Regions from separate parts of the Bradyrhizobium sp. BRP56 genome, predicted to be linked through region 1. Evidence: predicted binding sites of a transcription regulator. Region 1 holds the regulator's gene; each other region holds the start of a gene.

Region 1 (6,037 bases):
CGCCGGTCGGCGGCTTTCTCCCGGCGCGCGCCGGCATCTGGAAGCCTCTCGTCGAGACATTGCGGCAATGGGCGCGCGCCGAGGCCGGCGCTGGCCGCCTGTTGCCCTGGGTGCCGGTGGCGTTCGGCACCGGCATCGCGTTCTATTTCGCGGCCGAGCACGAGCCGGTGCTGTCGGTCGCGGCCACCGTCGCAATCCTGCTCTGCCTGCTGGCGCTGCTGCGGCGGCGGCGCAGCGTGTTTCCCGTCATCGTGATGCTGGCCGCGGTCGCCGCGGGCTTTGCGACGGCGACCTGGAAGACGGCGCGCGTTGCTCACACGGTGCTGGCGCGGCCGATGTTCTCGGTGGCGCTGACCGGCTTCGTCGAGACGCGCGACATCCGCGAGAAGACCGATCGTTTCGTGCTGCGCGTGGTTTCGATGGAGAGCCCGCGCGACACGACGAAGCTCGATCGGGTCCGGCTCTCGGTGAAGAAGGGCACCGCGCCCGATGTGGGCAGCTTCGTTGAGTTGAAGGCGCGGCTGATGCCGTCGCTCGGGCCACAGCGCCCGGGCTCCTATGATTTCGGCCGGGACCTCTATTTCCAGGGCATCGGCGCCTCCGGCTTCGTGATGGGCGCGGTCAAGACCAGGGAGCCGCCTGCGACCGGCGGCTTTGCGCTGCGCTACGCCGCCTTCATGCAGGGCCTGCGCGACGCCATCGACGCGCGGATCCGCACCACGCTCGACGGCGACCAGCGCGCGATCGCAACCGCCTTGCTCACCGGCCGGCGCGACGCGATCTCGACGCCGGTCAACGATGCGATGTTCATCTCGGGGCTCGGCCACGTGCTGTCGATCTCCGGCTACCACATGGCCGTGGTCGCCGGCGTCGTGTTCTTCGCGGTGCGCGCGCTGCTCGCGCTGTTTCCGGCGCTGACGGCGGCGCATCCGATCAAGAAATGGGCAGCGGCGGCCGCGCTGGTCGCCGCGGCGTTCCATCTGTTGCTGTCGGGCGCGGAGGTCGCGACGCAGCGGTCGTTCTTCATGACCGCCGTGGTGCTGCTCGCCGTGATCGTCGACCGCCGCGCGATCACCTTCCGGACGCTGGCGGTGGCGGCGCTGATCGTGCTCGCGATCGCGCCGGAGGCGCTGGTGCATCCCAGTTTCCAGATGTCCTTCGCCGCGACGCTCGGGCTGGTGGCGCTGGTGCAGATCGGACTGCCGAACCTGCTGGCGTCGCCCGACCATTCGGCGACGCGCGCGTCGCGCTGTGGGGCGGGCGCGAGCTCACGATGCTGATGCTGGCCTCGCTGGTGGCGGGGCTGGCGACGACGCCCTATGCCGCATTCCATTTCCACCGCGTGACGCCCTACGGGCTGCTCGCCAACCTCGCGGCGATGCCGGTGGTCTCGGCGGTCGTGATGCCGGCCGGCCTGCTGGGGCTCGTCGCCATGCCGTTCGGCTTCGACGGCGTGTTCTGGGCGATCATGGGTCTTGGCATCGACTGGATGATCCTGGTGACGCAATGGGTCGCCGCACTCCCGGGCGCGGTCGGCCGCATGGCGGCGTTCGGCATCGGGCCGCTGATCGCAGCGAGCGCCGGCATCATCCTGCTCGGGCTGCTGCGCACGCCGCTGCGCTGGTCAGGCGCGGTGCTGCTGCTGGTGGCCTCGGTCGGGGCGCTCAGGGTGCCGCAGCCGGACGTGCTGATCTCGGGCGACGGCCGCAACGTCGCGGTGCGTGGCGGTGATGGACGGCTGCATCTGATGCACAGCGCCAAGGATGCATTTTTGGTCAAGGAGTGGCTGGCGGCGGACGCCGACGCGCGCACCGCCACCGATGCGTCGCTTGGCGAGGGCGTCTCGTGCGATGCCGGCGGCTGCGTGACCCAAGGACCCGGCGGCGCCTTCGTCGCGCTGGCGACCCGGCCGGAGGCGCTGGCGGACGACTGCGAGCGCGCAGGCCTGATCGTGACGACGCGGCCGGCGCCGCAGGGCTGCGCGGCATCGGTGATCGATGCCGAGCGGCTGCGCCGCCACGGCGCGCTGGTGCTGCGACGGAGCAGGGACGGCTACGCCGTCGATGCGGTCAAGCCCGGCGGGATCGACCGGCCGTGGTCGCCGGCGGTTCCCGGCGACGGCGAGAGCGAGACGACGCTGCGCGCGCCCGCCGTCGCGCCGCGGCCCGCGGTGGATGCGACGCCGGCCGAGACCGATCTGCAGGGCGATGATTAGCCGTGGTCCGGCGACGGCGCGCTCGGCAGCTCGAACAGGCCGAGATGGTATTCGTCGGAGTCGGGGCCGGCGTCGGGCTTCTTGACGAGGGTGAAGGAAGCCTCGGGAAATTGCTCCCAGACTTTCAGGTCGTCGGCCGTTACCGTCAGCCAACCGAACCGGAACATGTAGCGGCCCGGTTCCGTGACGCGTCCAGCCTTTTGCCATGTGACCTTATCGACCACCGCGCACGTCCTCCGTGCCTGATGATGCGCCAAGGTGCCGGCCGACGCAAATCTCCTTCTGCGCCCCGGAAGCGGGAGTCCGGGGTCGCCCGAAATTGCTTAGGTCATCCGCCGCCGAACAGCTCATTCCGCGGCGACGATGCGCTCAACCCAAAAACAGCGTTGCGAATGCGGAGGGCCGCCGCTCCACAACCTTCGGCTTCTGCTCGACCGGCGGATGCAGCGCCGGCAATTGCAGCACGCTAACGCGCTGTCCCTCGACCAGCTGAGTCACCAGCACATGGCTGCCGTCGGGGAATTCGACCGCGTCATGATGCCGATCAGGCACGTCGGGCTCGACTTCGTTGAACACGCCGACGCGATAGTTCAGCGTCTTGGTCCAGATCCAGCGGCTGTCGTAGCGAACGTTCTCGGCGAAAGCGAGCTCGGTGCCCGGCAGCATGCAGACCGCGACAGTGGGGTCATTCTCCGAAGCAAAGCCGCGGGTCGACGTGCCGCGGAACGTCGTCGTGATCAGCGTCTCTCCGACAATGGCGGGGCGCGATGCCACGGCGTGCAGACTATAGTCACACATCGGATGGCTCCTCATTTCGAGGTAGCGACCCGTGCCTCTCCTTGAGGCATTAGGGCCTCTACCAGAGTGGACGATAGCGAACGAGCGTCTGCTCGTTTCTGGGCGATTGTACGACTGGTCCGAGATCGCTCCGATCACAAACACGCGACGCTGCGCGAGAGGTATCGGAGCGCATCGGGCAGGCCGTACGCTACACTATCATGCAAGGAACGATCCGACGTGTTGCTCGTTCCCGGCCGCCGCAAGTATTTGCAATTCAGTATTTGCGATAAAGGCCGATCAGCTTGCCCTGGATGCGGACCCGGTTCGGCGGCAGGATGCGCACTTCATAGGCGGTGTTGGCCGGCTCGAGCGCGATCGATGCGCCGCGGCGGCGAAAGCGCTTCAGGGTGGCTTCCTCCTCATCGATCAGCGCCACCACGATGTCGCCGGTATTGGCGACGTCGTTGCGCTGGATCAGCGCCATGTCGCCGTCGAGGATGCCGGCATCGACCATCGAGTCGCCGCGCACCTCGAGCGCATAGTGCTCGCCGGCACCGAGCATGTCGGGCGGCACGCTGATGGTGTGGCTGCGGGTCTGCAGCGCCTCGATCGGCGTACCGGCGGCGATCCGGCCCATCACGGGGACCGCGACCGGACGGTTGCCGTCATCCTCGGCAATCGGCGGCGTGCTGGCGCGCCGGCCGAGGGTGCCTTCGATGACGCTGGGCGTGAAGCCGCGGCGGCCGTTGCCGCCGCCGGCCGAGAGTTCGGGCAGCTTGATGACCTCGATGGCGCGGGCGCGGTTCGGCAGGCGGCGGATGAAGCCGCGCTCCTCCAGCGCAGTGATCAGGCGGTGGATACCGGACTTCGAGCGCAGGTCGAGCGCATCCTTCATCTCGTCGAAGGAGGGCGGTACGCCGGCCTCTTTCAGACGTTCATTGATGAAACGCAGTAGTTCGTACTGTTTGCGCGTGAGCATCTCGAGTATTCCCCCGGTTGATAGCGTCGTTCGATTCCGAGACTCTTCTGGTGGGGCCTGCAGGCCGGGCCTGACCTCAGGAGCATGTGCTCAATGCACCTGCTTCCATGCAGCTTCCCGATTGTAGACACCAGTACTCGAAACAAATCATGAACGGACACTATATGTTCGATATGTGTTCCGCAACCACTTAATTTCCGGTGAACGTGTCGGGCAACGCACAATCGGCGGGGCGCGAAAACCCTATTCGGGCAGTGTCAGAATCTCGCATTCGCTGCCCTTGACGGCAGCTGCCGCAAACGGCGGACGCACGAGAAGTGCCCGTGCCGCAGCGAGATTCCCGAGCAGCGACGAGTCCTGCTGCGTCACCGGCGTTGCGATCAGCGTGCCGTCCTCGCGCGCTTCGAGCCGCGCACGCAGATAGTCCTCGCGCTGGTCGTTGGCGGCGAGGTCGCGGCCGAGCAGGGCGCTCGCGCGGCGATGATGAATCACTTTCCGGCCGCTCAGCGCCCGAATCAACGGCACCAGGAACAGGAAGGCGCAGACATAGGACGACACCGGATTGCCGGGCAGACCGATCACCCGCATCGCGCCGAGCCGGCCATGCATCATCGGCTTGCCGGGCCGCATCGCAATCCGCCAGAACGCCATCTCGACGCCCTCGGCTTCCAGCGACCGCTTGACGAGATCGTGGTCGCCGACCGAGGCGCCGCCTGTCGTGATCAGGACATCGGCGCCGGCCTCGCGTGCCCGGCGGATGCCCGCCGTGGTCGCCTCTACCGTGTCGGCGGCAACGCCGAGGTCGACGGTCTCGGCCCCTTCGGCGCGCGCCAGCGCCCGCAGCGCGTAGCCGTTGGAATAGACGATCTGGCCGGGACCGGGCTGCGAGCCCGGCATCACCAGCTCGTCGCCGGTCGCCAGCACCGCGACCTTCGGGCGGCGCCGCACCGCAAGTTCCGGATAGTTCATGGCGGCCGCCAGCGACAGCGCGCGGTCGGACAGGCGGCTGCCGCCGGCGAGCAGCACCTCGCCCTCACGGAAGTCGACCCCGGCCGGGCGGATGTGCCGCCCGACGCTGGCGGCCTCCGTGATCGTGATGTGGTCGCCGTCGACGGCGGTGTCCTCCTGGATGATCACCGCGTCGGCGCCATTGGGAATCACGCCGCCGGTGAAGATCCGCACCGCCTCGCCGGCGCCGACCGTCCGCTCGAACGGCCGGCCGGCGGCGACTTCGCCGATCACCTTGAGCCGGGCCTTTAGATCAGCCGCATCGGCGGCGCGCACCGCATAGCCGTCCATCGCCGACATCGGCTGCGGCGGCTGGGTGCGGAGCGCCGCGAGGTCGTGCGCAAGCGTGCGGTGGTAGGCGGCATCGAGCGCGACCATCTCCTCCGGCAGCGGTTCGGCGCCGGCGAGGACGGCGGACAGGGCATCGGCAACCGGCATCAGGGCCACGCTCAGAGCTCCTCAATTCCTAATGTTCAAATTCCAAGTGCGGTCAAAGCCCTTGCCACGTCATCCGTCGACGTCACGTGGATAGCATGAAGGCCGCGCGCCCGCGCACCTTCGATATTAGCGGCCAGGTCGTCGAAGAACAGGATCCGCGACGCCGGCACGCCGATGGCTTTTACCACATGATCGTAGGCCTCGGCGTCCGGTTTGCGGAAGCCGATGCTCGAGGACAGGAAGACGTTGCGGAAATGGCTGAGCAGCTCGGCATGGGTGACCGAGAAATGCGCGACATGGGCCGGATTGGTGTTGGAGAAGGCGTAGAGCAGCATCCGCTCGGCGGCCGCCGCGAGCAGCGGGGCGATGCCCGGCATCTCGCCGGTGAAGATCGCGTTCCAGCCTTCGAGGAACTGGGCGTCCGTGATGTTGATGCCGAGCGTCCGGCGCAGATTCTCGAAGAATGCCGCGTCGTCGATCCGGCCGATCTCGTGATGCTTGAAACTGTCGTCGACGACAAAGCGCGTGGCGAGCTCGGCGGGCGCACACCCGGCATGCTGCGCCCAGTGCGCCATCACCTTGTCAAAGTTGATGTCGAGCACGACGCGGCCGATATC
Region 2 (6,037 bases), on a different contig from region 1:
TCGAACGGCTTCTTGGTGTCGTAGGAGCGGACGCCGTCCTCATAGGAGAACTTGATCTCGTCGTCGCCGGAGCCGTGCAGCAGCGCGTTCTGGACCTTCTTGGTGAGGTCCTTCCACTTGGTGTCGAGCGTGAACTTGTAGTGCTTGCCGAGCGCGGTCAGGGTCTGGATGTAGTAGGGCGAGGATGATTTCGCCCAGGGCGCGATCGCGCCCTTGCGCAAGGTCAGCTCCTTGTCGGGGATGACCAGGTCCTCGTCGATATGCTGCTCGACGCCGAGGCCGCCGCAGGCCGGACAGGCGCCATAGGGGTTGTTGAACGAGAACAGGCGCGGCTCGATCTCGGGGATCGTGAACCCGGAGACCGGGCAGGCGAACTTTTCCGAGAACAGGATGCGCTCGGGCCCGCTCTTGTCGTGGATCTTCGCGGTCTTCTTCTTGTCCTCTTTCTTGTCGTCCTGCGCGGCCGCCGCCGGCGCATCGGCGTATTCGATCACGGCGAGGCCCTCGGCGAGCTTCAGCGCGGTCTCAAAGCTTTCCGCGAGGCGCTGGGCGAGGTCGGGACGCACCACGATGCGGTCGACCACGACGTCGATGTCGTGGGGGAATTTCTTGTCGAGCGCGGGCGCTTCGGACAGTTCGTAGAAGGTGCCGTCGATCTTGACGCGCTGAAAGCCCTTCTTGAGATACTCGGCGAGCTCCTTCTTGTACTCGCCCTTGCGGCCGCGCACGACCGGCGCCAGCAGGTAGAGGCGAGTGCCTTCCGGCAGCGCCAGCACGCGGTCGACCATCTGCGAGACGATCTGGCTCTCGATCGGCAGGCCGGTGGCCGGCGAATAGGGCACGCCGACGCGCGCCCAGAGCAGGCGCATGTAGTCGTAGATCTCGGTGACGGTGCCGACGGTGGAGCGCGGGTTCTTCGACGTGGTCTTCTGCTCGATCGAGATCGCCGGCGACAGGCCATCGATCTGGTCGACATCCGGCTTCTGCATCATCTCGAGGAACTGGCGCGCATAGGCCGACAGCGACTCGACGTAGCGGCGCTGGCCCTCGGCATAGATGGTGTCAAACGCGAGCGACGACTTGCCGGAACCGGACAGGCCGGTGAACACCACGAGCTTGTCGCGGGGAATCTCGACGTCGATGTTCTTCAGATTGTGTTCGCGCGCGCCACGGATCGTGATGGCGCGCGATGAGGAGCCGGCGTTCTGTTGGCGCTTCGCCTTGAGCACTTCATCCATAGCGACAGTTCCGGGCGCATGCTTGGGCGCCTTTTGGGCGCGCATCGCCGGTGATGCCGGGACCTTGCGCCGATGGGGTGTGAAGGCTGGAACGTAGGAAGAACGGCCGACAATTTCCAGTGCTGAGTCGCGTCCATCAACGGATAGTTTGCCTGATGGCAGCAGCCGTCAGCAGGGCCGGTTCCGCTAGAGCCTTTCCCGTTCCGATGGAATCGGAACGGGGGCTCCAGATTCCCGCTTTGACGCGTTTTCCTTGCGCGAGCCGGAATCCGCTTCGCTCGAAAACGCTCTTACGCAAAAAGGCCGGCGCGAGGCCGGCCTTTCGGTGCGATCTGATCGCAGATCAATCTTAGTACTTGGCGACGATCGGGCCGCCGAAGTGATAGTTGACGCCGAACTGGGCGCTGTGCAGCTCGAGCGTACCGGACGGCACGCCGAAATAGTTCTCGCTGTCGAGGCTGCGATACAGGTATTCGCCCTTGATCGACCACTGCGGGGCGATGAACGCCTCGACGCCGGCGCCGACGGTCCAGCCTGAGTGGAAGTTGCTCTGCGAGGCGGTCACGCCGAGCGCGGTGACGCTGACCTCGTTGTTGGCCCAGGCGTAGCCGCCGGTGCCGTAGAACAGCACCTTGTCCACAGCGAAGCCGAAGCGGCCGCGCACGGTGCCGAGCGAGTCGATCTTGCTGCGGGCGGTGACGCCGAGCGCGGAGACCGACGCGTCGATGTCAGCGCCTGCAGCGTCGACCTCGAGGCCGTACACGATGTTGCCGGCCTGCCAGTTGTAGCCGATGGTGCCGCCGCCGAAGCCGCCTTCCATGCTCGGGGTGCCGGAGTTCTCGCTGGCGTAGCCGCCGTAGCCACCGACGTAGAAGCCGGTCCAGTTGTAGATCGCGGCCGGCGGCGGAGCCTTCACGTAAGGCGCGCGTGCCGCCATGTCGGCGGCCATTACCGGTGCAAAAGCGCTCAGTGCAAACATGCCGGCCGAGGCCAGCAAAACATTCCTGATTTTCAAAGTCCCAGTCCCATTTTCTTGTTGTCTCTTCAAAGATTTTGAAGAGAGCGTCACAGCAGTGTCGCGTGACGTGCTGGTGCTTCTACAGAGAAATGCCGGAACGTGTGTATCCGCGAAACCACAACGCACCGAAAACGGCCCCGGTGAGGTGCGCGTGCACACGCAACGAAAAAGCCGGCGCACAAACAGGCACAAACAAAAAGGCCGGCGGGAGGCCGGCCTTTCGTCTGGATCAATCGGCCTGGCGCGATCAATAGCGCGCGACGACCGGGCCACCCCACTTGTAGTTCACGCGGACGGTGACGAGGTCGACGTCCTGGCGATCGCGGATGGTGCTGTTCAGCGTGCCGCTGGGGGCGATCAGGTTGTAGGTCTTGTCCTGCATGAACAGGTGGTCGTATTCGATGCCTGCGGTCCAGTTCGGCGCGAAGCCGACTTCGATGCCGGCGCCGACGGTGCCGCCCCAGCGGGTGTCGCTGGCGCTGCCGACGAGCACACCGGTCGGGGTGAAGTAGGTGTTGAAGCGGTTGTCGGTCAGCGCCGCGCCGCCCTTGGCGTAGAGCAGCACGTTGTTGACGGCGTAGCCGATCTGGCCGGTGAACAGGCCGAATGCGTCGATCTTGGACTGGTTGGTGAACAGGCCCGGGAAGATCGCGCTGCCGTTGCTGCCCTTCAGGTCAGCCCAGTCGCCCTGCGCTTCAAGGCCGAACACCCAGGTGCCGGCCTGCCAGCGATAGCCGATCTGGCCACCGGCGACGCCGCCCGTTGCGTCATGGCAACCGTCAGAGGCGAGGAAGACGCCGGCCGGGAGCTGATCCCAGCAATTGTGGCTCGAGCCCCAGCCGCCGTTGGCGCCGATGTAGAAACCGGTCCAGTCATAGATCGGGGCAACCACCGGCGGCGGCGCCTTGGTGTACGGGCGCGCAGCGAGATCAGCGGCCGCGGCAGGCGCAGCAAACGCAATCAGAGCAACCGTACCGAGCAAAAACTTCTTCATTATCAGTCCCCCAGCACCCCGATCGGCTTCCAAACGGTCCCGAAGCACGATCCCAGACGCGAGCGCCCGCGCCATGGTTGGAGCTATACGCTGATTCAACCGGAAACGCAGTCTCCCAAATGCAACACTCGCGGGAGAAGTACCGAGAAGGCAAGTTGCTGATTTGTTTGCTGTTTTTCTAAATCTTGCTGCCGGGCGTCGGCCTGCGCCGAGATCGACTGCCGCTCCGACGGCACTGGCCGCTTCTACGGATGGTTGTGGCGAACAAAACTGGAACGATGCCGGATCCGGTGCTATATCCCGATATCCGTGGATAACCGCGCGACGGCAAAGGCGACGAGCCGGCACCGGCGTATAGGGTCATCCACGACGCCTGCGACGTAAGTGGCGAAGGTTGAGAGTGGCGGCCGAATGTCCGGACGCCCGGTTTTTGAGTGGAGATGATGCGATGGCAGGAAGCGTGAACAAGGTGATCCTGGTGGGAAACCTCGGCAAGGATCCGGAAATCCGGCGGACGCAGGACGGCCGTCCGATCGCAAACCTTTCCATCGCCACCTCGGAAACGTGGCGCGACAAGGGCACCGGCGAGCGCAAGGAAAAGACCGAGTGGCACCGCGTCGTGATCTTCAACGAGGGCCTCTGCAAGGTCGCCGAGCAGTATCTGAAGAAGGGCGCCAAGGTGTACATCGAGGGTCAGTTGCAGACCCGCAAATGGACCGACCAGAGCGGCGTCGAGAAGTACTCGACCGAAGTCGTGCTGCAGGGCTTCAACTCCAACCTCACCATGCTCGACGGGCGTGGCGGTGGGGGCAGCAGCTTCTCCGATGATGGCGGCAGCGATTTCGGCTCGGCCGGACCGGTCAGCTCGGCGCCGCGCCGCGCCGTCGCCGCGGGTGGTGGCAGCAGCCGCAACAGCGACATGGACGACGACATCCCGTTCTGAGCAGCGGTCGCGCTTCCGTCGATTCCGTCAGGCGCCGTTCCGTGAAGATCATTTTCCCGGAACGGTCGCTGCGATCTAGACCTGCAATTTCCTCGTGTGGAATATGAGGATAACCCGGTAACTCTTTGTCAGAACCTCGGTGGTTCGACGTACAGGGATGCGGGTTCCCTGGACTTTGACACAGCCTGATGTAAATGATATTTACATTGGCCTGCGGCATTTGATGCCTGGCCGCGAGCTTCACTCGAGAGCCGCCATCATGAGCCTCGCGCCATTGCTCGACGCCGCGCCTGCGATCCCGCTCCACGCCTTTGCCGCGATGGCCGCCTTCGTGCTCGGCTCCATCCAGCTCGCCGCCCCCAAGGGCACACTGCCACACCGGACCCTGGGCTGGATCTGGGTGATCCTGATGCTGGTGGTCGCCGGAACCTCGTTCTGGATCCATCAGATCCAGCTGGTCGGTCCCTGGAGCCCGATCCACCTGCTGTCGATCTTCTCGCTCGCCATGCTGGTGCTCGGCGTCACGGCTGCGCGGAGCCACGATGTCCGCCGCCACAGGTTCACGATGATCGGCATTTTCTTCGGCGCGCTAGTCATTGCCGGGCTGTTCACCTTCATGCCCGGGCGGATCATGCATGCGGTGGTTTTCGGCCACTGACGGGAGAGGCAAGTAGCGAATGGCGGGTGGCGAATAGGGATTTTTCCATCCGCTGTTCGCCATTCGCCACGCACTTCCCGACCAAGCCGCCGGAACCTCGGCGCTCCACCCGTAAGTGCATGAAAAAACGAACGGAAAAACGGCTTGCCGGAGCCGCGCAAGGGTGGTTATCAGGCCCCCGATGGGCTATATGATTCCCCAGCAGAACCGACCGGATTTCCCCTTTGTCCGATAACGACGACCACAAGCCCGGCGAGCCGCCGGGACCCTCAGATATTCGTCCCGTTTCCATTCTCGACGAGATGAAGAAGTCTTACCTCGATTACGCGATGAGCGTGATCGTGTCGCGTGCGTTGCCCGATGCGCGCGACGGGCTCAAGCCGGTGCACCGGCGCATCCTCTATTCGATGCATGAGCAGGGACACACGCCGGACAAGAAATACGTCAAATCCGCCCGCGTCGTCGGCGACGTGATCGGTAAATATCACCCGCATGGCGACCAGTCGATTTACGACGCGATGGTCCGCATGGCGCAGGATTTCTCGCTGCGCGTGCCGCTGATCGACGGCCAGGGCAATTTCGGTTCGGTCGACGGCGATCCACCGGCGGCCTATCGATATACCGAAGCGCGGCTGACCAAGGCGGCGCTGGCCGTGCTGGCTGACATCGACATGGAGACCGTCGATTTCCAGCCGAACTACGACAACTCCGAGAAAGAGCCGTCGGTTCTGCCGGCCCGGTTCCCGAACCTTCTGGTCAATGGCGCCGGCGGCATCGCCGTCGGCATGGCGACCAACATCCCGCCGCACAATCTCGGCGAGGTGGTCGATGCCTGCGTGGCGCTGATCGACAATCCGGCGCTCACGATCGACGAGCTGATCGACATCATTCCCGGACCGGACTTCCCGACCGGCGGCGTCATCCTCGGCCGCCAGGGCATTCGCAGCGCCTACCATCTCGGCCGCGGCTCGATCGTGATGCGCGGCAAGGTGACCATCGACACCATCCGCAAGGACCGTGAAGCGATCATCATCACCGAGATTCCCTATCAGGTGAACAAGGCGACGATGGTCGAGCGTATCGCCGATCTCGTCAAAGAGAAGAAGATCGAGGGCATCGGCGACCTGCGCGACGAGTCCGATCGCGACGGCTATCGCGTCGTCATCGAGCTGAAGCGCGAAGCGGT
Region 3 (6,037 bases), on a different contig from region 1:
TGACAGCTATACGTTCTTCGACCGCCTTGGAGACCTCGTGCGCACCGGGCCGACGCTTACGAACGTCAATGATATCCGTGCCGTGCTGATCGCAGCCGGCCAGCCACCGACGAGGTGATCCATGCGTCGTCATCGACGAGCCAAGATCGTTGCAACCGTTGGTCCAGCAAGCAGTTCCCCCGAGATGCTCGAGGCACTGCTGCTGGCGGGCGTCGATACGTTCCGCCTGAACTTCAGTCACGGAACACAGAGCGATCACGCACGCATTCACGCGGCGATCCGAAAGCTGGAACAGGACGTCGGCCGGCCGATCGGCATCGTGATGGACCTCCAGGGCCCGAAGATCCGCGTCGGCACCTTGCGCGATGGAAAGATCACCGCAATGGCCGGAGAGACCATTCGGTTCGTCTTGTCCGGATCGGAAGGCGACCGAACCGCAATTCCCCTCCCGCATCGGGAGATCTTTGCCGCCGTTGCCCCCGGCCATGACCTTCTGATCGACGACGGCAGGGTCCGCGTTCGCGTTACCGGGCTCGGTGACGATTTCATCGAAGCCAAGGTGATCGTCGGTGGCACGATCTCGAATCACAAGGGCGTCAATCTGCCGGGAACGGTCCTCGATCTTTCACCGCTGACCGCGAAGGATCGCCTCGATCTGGAGTTCGGCCTGAAACTTGGCGTGGATTGGGTTGCCCTGTCGTTCGTGCAGAAGCCCTCCGATATCATCGAGGCGAGAGGCCTCGTCGGGGACCGCGCCGGCCTGATGGCCAAGATCGAGAAACCGGCAGCGCTCGAACGGATCGACGATATCATCCAGTTATGCGACGCCATCATGGTTGCGCGGGGAGATCTCGGCGTCGAAATCCCGCATGAGGACGTGCCGGGGCGCCAGAAGGAGCTGGTGCGGGCCTGCCGTCTCGCGGTGAAGCCCGTGATCGTCGCCACGCAAATGCTGGACTCGATGGTCGCCGCCCCTACGCCGACACGTGCGGAAGTCTCCGACGTTGCGACCGCCATCTATGATGGCGCAGACGCCGTGATGCTGTCGGCGGAGTCCGCAACAGGCCGATATCCGCGCGAGGCGGTCGAGATGATGGACCGCATCATCCGCAGCACCGAACAACACAAGATGTACCGCTCGATCGTCGAGGCGACCCAGCCCGGCGAAGAGCAAACGCCACCGCATGCCGTGGCAACGGCGGCGGCCGATCTCGCCTCCGTCGTTCACGCCGCAGCCATTGTGGCCTATACGTCGAGCGGTACCACGGCCGCACGCGTCGCGCGCAAGCGGCCGAGCCGCCCGATCCTCGCCATCACCCCAAGCCGCGAAGTGTCCCGCCGCCTGTGCCTGCTTTGGGGCGCTCACAGCGTGCTTTCCGACGACGTTCAGAGCTATGAGGAGATGGTCGAGCGCGCAACTACATTCGCGCAAGCAGAGCAGTTTGCATCGAGCCGCGATCTGCTGGTCGTGGTCGCCGGCATTCCCTTTGGACAAGCGGGAACAACCAACAATCTACGGGTCGTATCGCTGCCCTGAGAGAACCGTCGGCCCGAGCGATTGCATCATCAGCACACCGCGCGGCAAGGCGAACGCGACGGTCGCGCACCGTCCGATCGCCTAGGTCAGCATCGAGATGATCGACTGAAGCTGATCGGATGCCGACGTCACGAGCCCGTCGAACGAGGTCTGGCCGTGAGCTGCGGCTCGCAGGATGCATTCCGCAACAGCGGCCTTGAGACCGAACACGGATTGATCCGCCGGTACGCTTGCCATGACCGCATCCAACGCATCGCGCATCGTCTGGATCAGTTCGGCGCTGTGCTTCATGGCTGTCCCTCCGCAGGCTCAAAATAGGCCGACCGTACGGGGTCGCCACTCACAAGCGCGCGATTCCAAATTGCCTTTTCTTAATGCAGTGACAGATACGTGAACCGGCGAACGCTAGAGATCTCTCTCGGCAAGCTTGCGAAACGCGTCGGGCACCGAATGAACCGCCTCCAGCGCGGCTGAACCATATCCGATCGCCTCCCAGCCAAAGCGATCGCGGATCTTGTCGATCGCACGGTCCGCCGCCCAGCGGGCCATCCCTGTCGGACTTCCAGGCCGAAGCGCTTCGTCCTCCAGTCCGAGTGGAAGCTCCAATGCAAGATCCCAATGCTCCTCGAGATGCGACACCGAGATCGCCAGCAGCGAGATGATCTTCTCGCCGGGATGGTCAGCAAGAGCAGCGCGCACGAGATTCTCGGCGAGCCGCGCCAGGACGATGGTCGTGCACACCGGCGCATCGAGCGTCATCGAGCGCGTCACCGACTTCAGGTCGGCGAAGAGGACGCGCACCGTCACGGTTCGTCCAGGCCGTGACTTCGCCCGAAGCCGCGTGGCGACGCGGTCGGCGAGATGAAGCAACGTTGGCCGGATGACTTGCTCGATCGCAGGCCTTCGGCCAAGTGCCGATTGTGCTCCCGCCGATCGCGCGCGCCGGTGTGGCTTGAGCTGTCGCGGATCGCGATTCCAGGCCAGCGCGGCGAGTTTCTCGCCCGCCGCCGGACCGAGCAAGTGCGTCAGCGACCGTTCCGACAATTTGGTGAGCTGACCGATCGTCGCGACACCGATCGCGTCCAACCGGGTCCTGGTGACCGGCCCTACTCCCCACATCAACTCAACCGGCAATTCGTGAAGGAAGCTCAGCTCGGCGTCGGGATCAACGACGACAAGTCCATCGGGCTTTGCGACCTGCGAGGCGATCTTCGCCAGATGCTTGGTGCGGGCGACGCCGACCGAGATCGGAAGGCCGAGCTCGCTGCGTACGCGCCACCGGATCGACGCGGCTATTTCGGCAGGCGTTCCGAACAGGTGAGTGCAGCCGGCAACGTCCGCAAACGCCTCGTCGATCGAAATTCGCTCGACCAGCGGCGTGAAGTCGCCGATCACCTTGATGGCCGCGTCACCCAACCGCTGGTAATCGCTGAAATGGCCGCCGACGAAAACAAGTTGCGGGCACAGTTGGCGCGCTTCCCGCCCCGACATGCCGCCATGCACTCCGAAGGCCTTGGCCTCATAGGACGCCGCCAGCACAACCCCGCCCCCGACGGCGATCGGCTTGCCGCGCAGCGACGGCTCGAGCAGTTGCTCGACCGATGCGTAAAATGCATCCAGGTCCGCATGAAGGATGGTGGCTGCGGCTGCCATCTCGACCCGTTCATCCCTGACCTGACCGAAGCCGCCGGTCCCCGGACGTGGAAACTGGCAATAGAACAAAATAGGAACAAGTCAATCCGGCACGTCATCGCGGCCGCTGGCGCCGCGAACGACGCCAGGTCGTCAACGCGCGTTGCCACGCTGCGCGCTTGCCGCGCGAGGGCATCTGCCGGCGCTGCCTTCAGCCGGCTTCGCCCGTTCGCCCTCGATCTCGGCCCGCGGGAGATCGAAGCGGGAGTTGCTGCGAGGCATCAACGCGAGGCACATCGGCGGATCGTTCGAGATGCATGACGGCGGCTTCTGCGATGCACGACCGCAGCTTGCGCGTATTGCCGCACCGGCTCACTCATCAGCCGGCTGACTTTGCCGCGCAGGGCTTTTTCGGCTAGATATTTTGCAATGACCGACCAATCTCATCAGGTGGACTTCCAAGCTGCGGCCCACCTTTACAAATGGCCTTCTCTCAACAACTCGAGGCGAGAGGATCGCGCGCCCTATATGGTCGTCAATGGAACGCTTGACCAATGCATTCGGGATTTCATGAGCAAGCCCGAGAAGACGCGACATCTTTACGAGATCCGCACCAAGTCGCAGCCTCCCCTCGTCCCCGACGTGCTCTCACCCGAGCATGTGATCGAACTCTCCAGACTTCGCGAGTTTCTCTGAGGCGCGCCGCGAACACGATCCCGACGCGTCTCGTTTGCGGGCCGACTTATCCATCTGTCGTAGGTCTGGTGCCGGATTGTTTGCCCCTTGGCGAGCCGGTACACTTGCTTGACTCCCTGATTAACCGACGTCCGTGCCGGCATGATTGATCCGCTTCGACCCCGCTGAGGCTCGCACGTCGCCTGCACGGGAGCGGAACGGCGGCACGGCCGGTTGACGGGGCATCGCGAGGCGCCGCATGAGGTTCAATCTGGCGATCCTGAGTGTGCTGGCCGCAAGGCCCGGGCAGCGGATCGCGATCGACGAGGTCAGCCGCGAGGTCAAGCGCATGATCGCGGCCGGCGATGAGGCCACGCAGTCGAAGCGGCCGTCCGAGCTTGGCGATGCCGACGTCTTCCAATCGGGATGGGCATCGATCAACGACGCGGGCCTGCAGATCACCGATTCGGGGCTCTCGCTGTGGCGCTCGCTTGAAGAAGGACTCGATCAACAGGAAACGGAACGATTGGACGCCGCTGCCGCCGACACGCGCCATTACGTTGCGGATGCTGCGATCGACCGTCCCGACGACGTTGATCTCGAGCTCCCCGGCATGACGCGCGAGGACCGCGACGACCGCCAGCCATCCGGCGCGGGCCATTCGGCTACTGCTCCCGGCATCCCCCCGGCGCACTCTCCGATCGTCCCTGCGCCTGCATTCGGCTCCTTTCAAGAGGCGAACCGCATGGTGGCTGCGCGGTTGTCCGGTCTGGTCAGCTTCCTCGGCACGATCAAGCCGAAATTCGCCGCCGCGCGGCGACGGCGATCCGCGGAGGATGTCGGGGATCGTCGTGCCGATCGTCGAGGCGGATTGACGGGGCTGGCGGTGGCGTGCCTCAGCCTGATCTCGGTCGTCACTTGCGTTGCCGCCGCGATTGCACTTGGTCAGCTTTCTTCGCTGAAGTCGGACATAGCCGCGTTGCGGCGGGAGATCACGCCGCTGAGGGAACGCCTCGCCAGACTCGAACAGGTCGAGGTCGCAAGACGCGATGCCGCCCAGCAGCAAGATGCGCAAGACAAGGCCGAGGCGGAAAAGAAGCTGACTGACGGCGCAGGCGAACAGGCCGCGCTCAACCTCTCGCGTGAAGAGATTCAGTTGATCAGGGAGTACATCAAGGCAGCGCCTTCGGGCGGCGCAGCAGTCGCGCCGATCAACGTCGGCGATCCCATCACCGGCGGAATGATTCCGCTGCCGTCGTCGTTGACGGAAAAAGTGCCGCGGCTTCTCGGTGCGAGATTCGCCACCCGCAACGGTGCTATCATCATCAGCACGCGAAACAGCCGCCGCATCGATGTCGTGCTGATGCCGAACTAGATCGTGGCGAGGTCAAGTCGCAGGGGCGAGCTGCCAAAATATCGAAAACAACCCCATGCAAAGGAGCCGGCGGACCCGGCAACTCGACGCGTCGGGCAAAATTTGGTATTATCATACCCCTAAGAAATCGTGCAGAGGCTCGTGAACCGCTGTCAACCTACGGCTGATTGTTCGGCGGACGCTCGATGAACCTCCGGCTGCCGTTGAGAAGCTCGAGGTTGTTCGCGATGACGGGGTTGCCCGGATCGAGCGAATACGCCTTCTCGAACTTCCGCCGCGCGCCGTTCAGATTGCCGCGCAGCATGAGGGAATAGCCCTGATCGTTGAGGATCTGGACGGTCTCGCCGCCAAGCCGGATCGCCTGCGCATAGGCCTGATCGGCGAGATCGAAGCGGCGCAGCTTGTCATAGCTCGCCGCGAGCCCGACCCAGGCCGTCACGTCCTTCGGCGCCTTCTCGACCGCTTCCTTGAAATAGCGCTGCGAGATTCCGTAATTGCCGCGGTTGTAGTGCTCGAGCCCCATCCGCACCGGTTCGTCGGAGGGATAGTATTTGACGTCGGTCGGCTCCTGCACGGGGTCTCCGCCCGGCGGATCCACGGGGGCTACGATCGCAGCCTCCCGCGTCGTGTAGTCACAGGCCCCAAGGCCGGTCGCCAAGCCGCAACAGATCAACGCCGGTGCGAGGCGATGCAATCCTCGCCCCATTCCCCAAGTCCAGCGCAGCCCCTGCACCATTCGAAGATCCATCGCAAAACTACCTACGAAAACAGACGGCACGACCGAAATACCGAGGTCTGCCGAAACCTAACGTCGCACT
Region 4 (6,037 bases), on a different contig from region 1:
CGGCGTGTCACTGGTCTCCACGCCGCTGTCGGCGATGGTCACGATCAGGCTCTCGGAGAGCTCGAGCAGTTTCGCGACGCGGCTGTCGGCGTGCTTGAGGTCGCGCGAGGAGAGATCGACGCCCTTCGCCAGCTCGTTCAGCTCCGCGATCACGCTGTCGCAATGACCGAGATTGGAGGTCGCGGCGCGCGCCACGCTGCCGATCTCGGCGCCGACGGATGAAAAGCCTTCCTGCACGCGCATGATGATGCCCGAAATCTGCTGGGCGCCTTCGCCGGCGCTCTTGGCGCGCAACGAGGCATCGCTGCTCTCGCCGATCAGGCTGCCGATCTGGCCGTCGAGATCGCGCACGGTGTCGGAAATCTGATGTGTCGCCTGGCGGGTTGCTTCCGCAAGGTTCTTGACCTCGCTCGCGACCACGGCAAAGCCGCGGCCGGCATTGCCGGCGCGCGCCGCCTCGATGGTGGCGTTGAGCGCCAGCAGATTGGTCTGCTTGGCGATCGCCTCGATCGAACCGGAAACCTTGGCGACCTGGCTCAGCGCGGAGCCGACCGCGGCGAGCCGCGCCTCGATCCGTCCGACCGCCGCGACGAGCTCTGCAATATGGTTGACCGCCGTCTCGACCACATGGCGGGACTCCGCGATCTGGCCGACCGCGGCGGATGCGGTCGTTTGCACCGCCTGCGATGCGTTGGCGATGTCGTGATTGGCGGCGACCATCGTCTCGGCCGTCGTCTGCAAATGATGGAAGCGCTCGGACTGGCTGCTGACGCGGTTCGCGACTTCCTGGACGTTGCCGGCGATGTCGGCGAGTTCCACCCCGAGGCCGCCGATGCGGTCGGCGAGCTGGTCCACCAGCCGCTCGGCCAGCGTTCGGTCCGATGACGTATCCAGAACTGCAAGCTGCGCGGCCGACATATCGACGCTTCCTCCGTTACAGCGGCCTGTCGGCCGCCGCAGCATTCCCCATTCCGATCCTAAAGCGTGATTCGCGCTGCCAGTCTTGCCTGAGCGCGCACTGTGTAGTCCGGATGCAGCGCAGCGAAATCCGGGATTCCTGCCCGTGGAAACACGCATCCCGGATTACGCTTCGCTGCATCCGGGCTACGAAGCCGCTAAAGCTTGTAGGCGGTGCGGAAACCGCCCCAGTGCCGGCCGCGCACGCGGATCGGTACGTCGATCTCGCGCATCATCACCGTGTTGCCGCCTCCCATGTCGCGCGCATAGGTCTGGATCAGATAGGCGCGCTGGTTGCGGCCGGCGGCGAGGCCCGCGGCGTCGTTGAAGATGCGGCGGTTGCGGCTGTTGGCGGTGTTGTATGCCACGTCGCCCGTCCGTTGCGGCTGCGAGTAGGGCTTGTTATGGACCGGCAGATAGCCGTTCTGGTCGATCATCACGCAGAACGCCATTCGCTTGTCCCTGGCGAGGAATGCTTCCTGGAACGCCGGCAGCGTGCGCTCCGCCCAGTCCAGCATTTTGGTGCGGTACTGCACCGGGTTGGTGCCTGCGATCTCGACATAGTCGGTGTCGAACATGTCGGCGATCGTAATCGCGCCGCTCGCCAGCCCGTTCTCGAAGATCTTGTTCAGCGCGCTGCCGGCTTCGATCGCGCGGGTGACGAGCTCGGCGTTCTCCTCGTGGATCGCCCACATCCGGTCTTCGATTTTTTCGCGCAGCTCGGCGGTTGCCGCCTCGAAGCGGGCCTGGCTGCCTGCCTTGGAGCGCTCGCCGATCCGGATCCGGCACGCGCCGATCTCCTGCAAGGTCGCGTTCAGGGTCTCCTGCACCGGCAGCTTCTCGGCATCGGGTCCGCCGATCAGAATGCCGTCCATCGCGATCTCGTAGACCGGCGCGGTGACGATGCCGCGCGCGGTCGTGATCTCGATCTTGAGGCTGCAGGGCAGGCGCTCGTTCTTGCGCGGATCGCCGCGTTCGTCCTGGCGCAGCAGCACCGCGCAGCGCGCTTTCAGCTTCTGCGCGAACGCTGTCACCGCCTTGCCGGCCTTGGCGACATTGTCGCCATGCGCGGCGGCTTCGCGCGTTGCACTGTCGATCTCGCCGGCGCTGGTGCCGACCGAGACGATGAAGTGCGAAGCGGAGGCGGCATTCTGCCCCATCTCGCCGGTGATTTCATTCTGCTCGGCGACCGCGCCCTTGACGTTCTCGAACACCGGGCGGATCTTTTCGATCGCCTGCGAGATGCGGTGCACCGCGTCCGCCGATCCGGTGGCGTCCTTCTGCAACGCCTCGATCTTCCGCGTGATCTCCTCGGTCGCGCTCTGGGTCTGCACCGCCAGCGCCTTGACCTCGGTTGCGACCACCGCAAAGCCCTTGCCGGCGGCACCGGCGCGCGCCGCCTCGATCGTCGAGTTCAGTGCGAGCAGCGTGGTCTGCCGCGCGATCTGCGCGATCAGATTGACGACGTTGCCGATCGCGGCCGAGGATTCGCGCAGGCGATCGACATTGGCGGTGGCCTCGCGCGCCGCGGCCGCGGCGTCGTCGGCGAGCTGGCTCGCGCTGCGCACCTGTGCCCCGATGCCCTCGGCGGAGTGGGTGAAACGGTCGGCGGCTTGCGAGAACGTCGTCGCGGTGCTCTGTGCATCGCTGCTGCGGCCGGTCAGCGCGTCGGTGCGGGCGCGGATGGTGGCGAGCTTGGCCGCCGTCGCCTCGGCGCCGTCGGCGACCGAGCTTGCGGCGCGTTCGAGCTGGCGGATCATCGCGCCGAGCTCGAGTTCCAGCAATTCCAGGATCTCCTTGGAGGAATCCTTGGACGAATCCTTGGCCGAATCAGCCTCGGTCGAGACCTCAGGGGCTGCGGCCGCGGTTGGAACCTGCGGCGCGACGGCCGGCGCAGCCGGCTCCGGCACTTGCTTTCGAAACAAACCGAACGCCATGTGGGCTCTTTGGGGGCTGTGGAAAGTTGCGGCGGGACGGGGCGATCCTCGCATCCGGGCATGAAGTCATGGTTAACAAGTGCCTCATATTCCGGCTTGCGGTAGTATTCGTCCGCCGGAAGGCCCCGCCGATCCTTTGATTTTGACCGCGAGGGGCCTATAAGGCCGCGTTTTCCATTCCTGTTCAGACCCTAAGCTCCGAAGAGACGTCGCATGGCCGGCCATTCCCAATTCAAGAACATCATGCACCGCAAGGGCCGGCAGGATGCCCAGAAGTCGAAGCTTTTCGGCAAGCTGGCCCGCGAAATCACCGTGGCGGCCAAGCTCGGCACCCCGGACCCGGCGATGAATCCGCGGCTGCGCGCCGCCGTGGTCGCGGCCCGCGCCGAGAACATGCCCAAGGACAATATCGACCGCGCCATCAAGAAGGCGGCGGGCAATGAGGGCGAGAACTATGACGAGATCCGCTACGAGGGTTATGGCCCCGGCGGCGTCGCCGTCATCGTCGAGGCGCTGACCGACAACCGCAACCGCGCCGCCTCCGATATCCGCTCCTTCTTCACCAAGTCGGGCGGCAATCTCGGCGAAACCGGCTCGGTCGCCTTCATGTTCGACCGCACCGGCATCATCGAATACGACGCCAAGGTCGCCTCCGACGACGCCATGCTGGATGCCGCGATCGAGGCCGGTGCCGACGACGTGGTCTCCAGCGAAGCCGGCCACGAGGTCTACGCCTCGCAGGACACTTTCCGCGAAGTCGCAAAAGCGCTGGAGGCGAAGTTCGGCGAGCCGCGCAAGGCGGCGCTGACCTGGAAACCGCAGAACACCGTCGCGGTCGACGACGAGACCGGCGAAAAGCTGCTGAAGCTGATGGACCTGCTCAACGAGCACGACGACGTCCAGAACGTGTTCGCCAATTTCGAGGTGTCCGACGCTCTGATCGCGAAGATGGGCGGGTAGTTTGCTTTGTCATTGCCGGGCTTGACCCGGCAATCCATCAAAAAGCAAAGGCTTCTCTGATCGATGGATGCGCGGGTCAAGCCCGCGCATGACGATTGCGGCTATTGTGCTTTCCCGGGTATGAGGCTCCGTTTGTGTTTCGTTCTCCCGGCGCAGGCGGTATCACTAGCCCATGACATCCCAGCCGATTCGCTCTCCCGTCCGTATCATCGGTATCGATCCGGGTCTCCGCCGCACCGGCTGGGGCGTGATCGAGACCGAAGGCAATCGTCTCGTCTATATCGCCTGCGGTTCGGTCGAACCGCCGGACGATCTGCCGCTGGCGAACCGGCTGCTCGCGATCCATGAGGGGCTGGCCGCTGTGCTCGCCGACCACAGACCGGTGGAGGCGGCGGTCGAGCAGACCTTCGTCAACAAGGACGGCGTGGCCACCCTGAAGCTCGGCCAGGCGCGCGGCGTCGCCATGCTGGTGCCCGCAATGTTTGGTATCTCGGTCGCCGAATACGCGCCGAACCAGGTCAAGAAGACCGTGGTCGGCGCCGGACATGCCGAGAAGAACCAGATCCAGGTGATGCTGAAGATCCTGCTGCCGAAAGCCGAGCCGCCATCCGCCGACGCCGCGGACGCGCTCGCCGTCGCGATCACCCACGCCCATCACCGCCAGAGCACCGCGCTGCGGCTCAGGGTGGCGAGCCTATGATAGGCAAGCTGAAGGGGCTGATCGATTCCTATGGCGAGGACTATGTGATCCTCGACGTCGGCGGCGTCGGCTATCAGGTGCATTGCGCGAGCCGCACGTTGCAGGCGTTGCCGTCGCCGGGCGGCGCCGCCGTGCTCTCGATCGAGACCTATGTCCGCGAGGATCAGATCAAACTGTTCGGCTTTCGCAGCGATCACGAGCGCGAGTGGTTTCGCCTGCTGCAGACCGTGCAGGGGGTCGGCGCCAAGGTCGCGCTCGCGGTGCTCGGCACGCTGCCGCCGACCGATCTCGCCAATGCCATCGCGCTGCGCGACAAGGCGGCGGTGGCGCGGACGCCGGGGGTCGGGCCGAAGGTCGCCGAGCGCATCGTCAGCGAATTGAAGGACAAGGCGCCGGGCTTTGCCGATGTCGATCCCGCGGTGGTGCAACTGTCAGGCGCGATCGACAACAACCGCGCGCCGCGTCCGGTCACCGACGCGATCTCGGCGCTGGTCAATCTCGGCTACGGCCAGCCGCAGGCCGCCGCCGCCATCGCCGCCGCCTCGCGCAGCGCCGGTGAGAAGGCCGAGACCGCGCAGCTGATCCGGCTCGGGTTGAAGGAATTGTCGAAGTGATCAGTGGATTGGAGCGCCTCTGTTCTTCACCTCGCCCCGCTTGCGGAGAGAGGTCGGATCGCATCGCAGATGCGATCCGGGTGAGGGGGTACAGGTCTCGACACACAGTGCGCTCGCGGAAGGAGCCCCTCACCCCAACCCTCTCCCCGCAAGAGCGGGGAGAGGGAGAACAATCTCATGTTAGTCTCGCATCATGAATACGCCGTCGCGCATGGTCTCGCCTGAACGCCGCTCCGACGATGTCGGTGACACCGCGCTGCGGCCGCAGTCGCTGACGGAGTTCGTCGGTCAGGCCCAGGCGCGCAAGAATCTCTCGATCTTCATCGAGGCTGCGAAGAAACGCGGCGAGGCGCTCGATCACGTGCTGTTCGTCGGTCCGCCCGGCCTCGGCAAGACCACGCTGGCGCAGATCGTCGCGCGTGAGCTCGGCGTCGGCTTTCGTGCCACCTCCGGCCCTGTCATTGCGAAGGCCGGCGATCTCGCGGCGCTGCTGACCAATCTCGAAGAACGCGATGTGCTGTTCATCGACGAGATCCATCGCCTCAGCCCGGCGGTCGAGGAGGTGCTCTATCCCGCGATGGAGGATTTTCAGCTCGATTTGATCATCGGCGAAGGTCCGGCGGCGCGTTCCGTGAAGATCGAGCTGTCAAAGTTCACGCTGGTCGGCGCGACGACGCGTGCGGGGTTGCTCACCAATCCCTTGCGAGACCGCTTCGGCATTCCGATCCGGCTCAATTTCTACACCGAGGAAGAGCTCGAGAAGATCGTCACCCGCGGTGCCCGCGTGCTCAACATCGGCATGACGGCCGACGGCGCCAACGAGATCGCGCGCCGCGCCCGCGGCACGCCGCGCATCGCCGGCCGCCTGC

The links. The regulator LexA, encoded in region 1, represses DNA repair genes until DNA is damaged. The targets are predictions, from matches to a motif close to TGTTCNNNNTGTGTTCNG.
Region 2: I6F38_RS21735 (single-stranded DNA-binding protein) is a predicted target of LexA. The motif match lies at 3,511-3,528, and genes of this name have one in related genera.
Region 3: dinB (DNA polymerase IV) is a predicted target of LexA. The motif match lies at 3,252-3,269, and genes of this name have one in related genera.
Region 4: ruvC (crossover junction endodeoxyribonuclease RuvC) is a predicted target of LexA. The motif match lies at 3,984-4,001, and genes of this name have one in related genera.

The regions. Positions count from the first base shown of each region.
Region 1 is NZ_JADYVV010000002.1:309,278-315,314, forward strand. Features, by position in the region: partial or broken gene I6F38_RS03210 (ComEC/Rec2 family competence protein) at 1-2,215, shown strand, start outside; gene I6F38_RS03215 (hypothetical protein) at 2,212-2,439, opposite strand; gene I6F38_RS03220 (hypothetical protein) at 2,585-3,013, opposite strand; gene lexA (transcriptional repressor LexA) at 3,270-3,974, opposite strand; gene glp (gephyrin-like molybdotransferase Glp) at 4,218-5,429, opposite strand; gene I6F38_RS03235 (HAD family phosphatase) at 5,456-6,037, opposite strand, start outside.
Region 2 is NZ_JADYVV010000030.1:87,493-93,529, reverse strand. Features, by position in the region: gene uvrA (excinuclease ABC subunit UvrA) at 1-1,238, opposite strand, end outside; gene I6F38_RS21745 (outer membrane beta-barrel protein) at 1,588-2,247, opposite strand; gene I6F38_RS21740 (outer membrane beta-barrel protein) at 2,504-3,250, opposite strand; gene I6F38_RS21735 (single-stranded DNA-binding protein) at 3,699-4,193, shown strand; gene I6F38_RS21730 (DUF2306 domain-containing protein) at 4,453-4,851, shown strand; gene gyrA (DNA gyrase subunit A) at 5,076-6,037, shown strand, end outside.
Region 3 is NZ_JADYVV010000005.1:30,587-36,623, reverse strand. Features, by position in the region: gene I6F38_RS05525 (glycerate kinase) at 1-118, shown strand, start outside; gene pyk (pyruvate kinase) at 122-1,537, shown strand; gene I6F38_RS05515 (hypothetical protein) at 1,619-1,828, opposite strand; gene dinB (DNA polymerase IV) at 1,943-3,190, opposite strand; gene I6F38_RS05505 (hypothetical protein) at 3,599-3,865, shown strand; gene I6F38_RS05500 (hypothetical protein) at 4,194-5,219, shown strand; gene I6F38_RS05495 (tetratricopeptide repeat protein) at 5,377-5,793, opposite strand.
Region 4 is NZ_JADYVV010000083.1:13,576-19,612, reverse strand. Features, by position in the region: gene I6F38_RS37805 (methyl-accepting chemotaxis protein) at 1-918, opposite strand, end outside; gene I6F38_RS37800 (methyl-accepting chemotaxis protein) at 1,116-2,894, opposite strand; gene I6F38_RS37795 (YebC/PmpR family DNA-binding transcriptional regulator) at 3,108-3,854, shown strand; gene ruvC (crossover junction endodeoxyribonuclease RuvC) at 4,027-4,554, shown strand; gene ruvA (Holliday junction branch migration protein RuvA) at 4,551-5,168, shown strand; gene ruvB (Holliday junction branch migration DNA helicase RuvB) at 5,362-6,037, shown strand, end outside.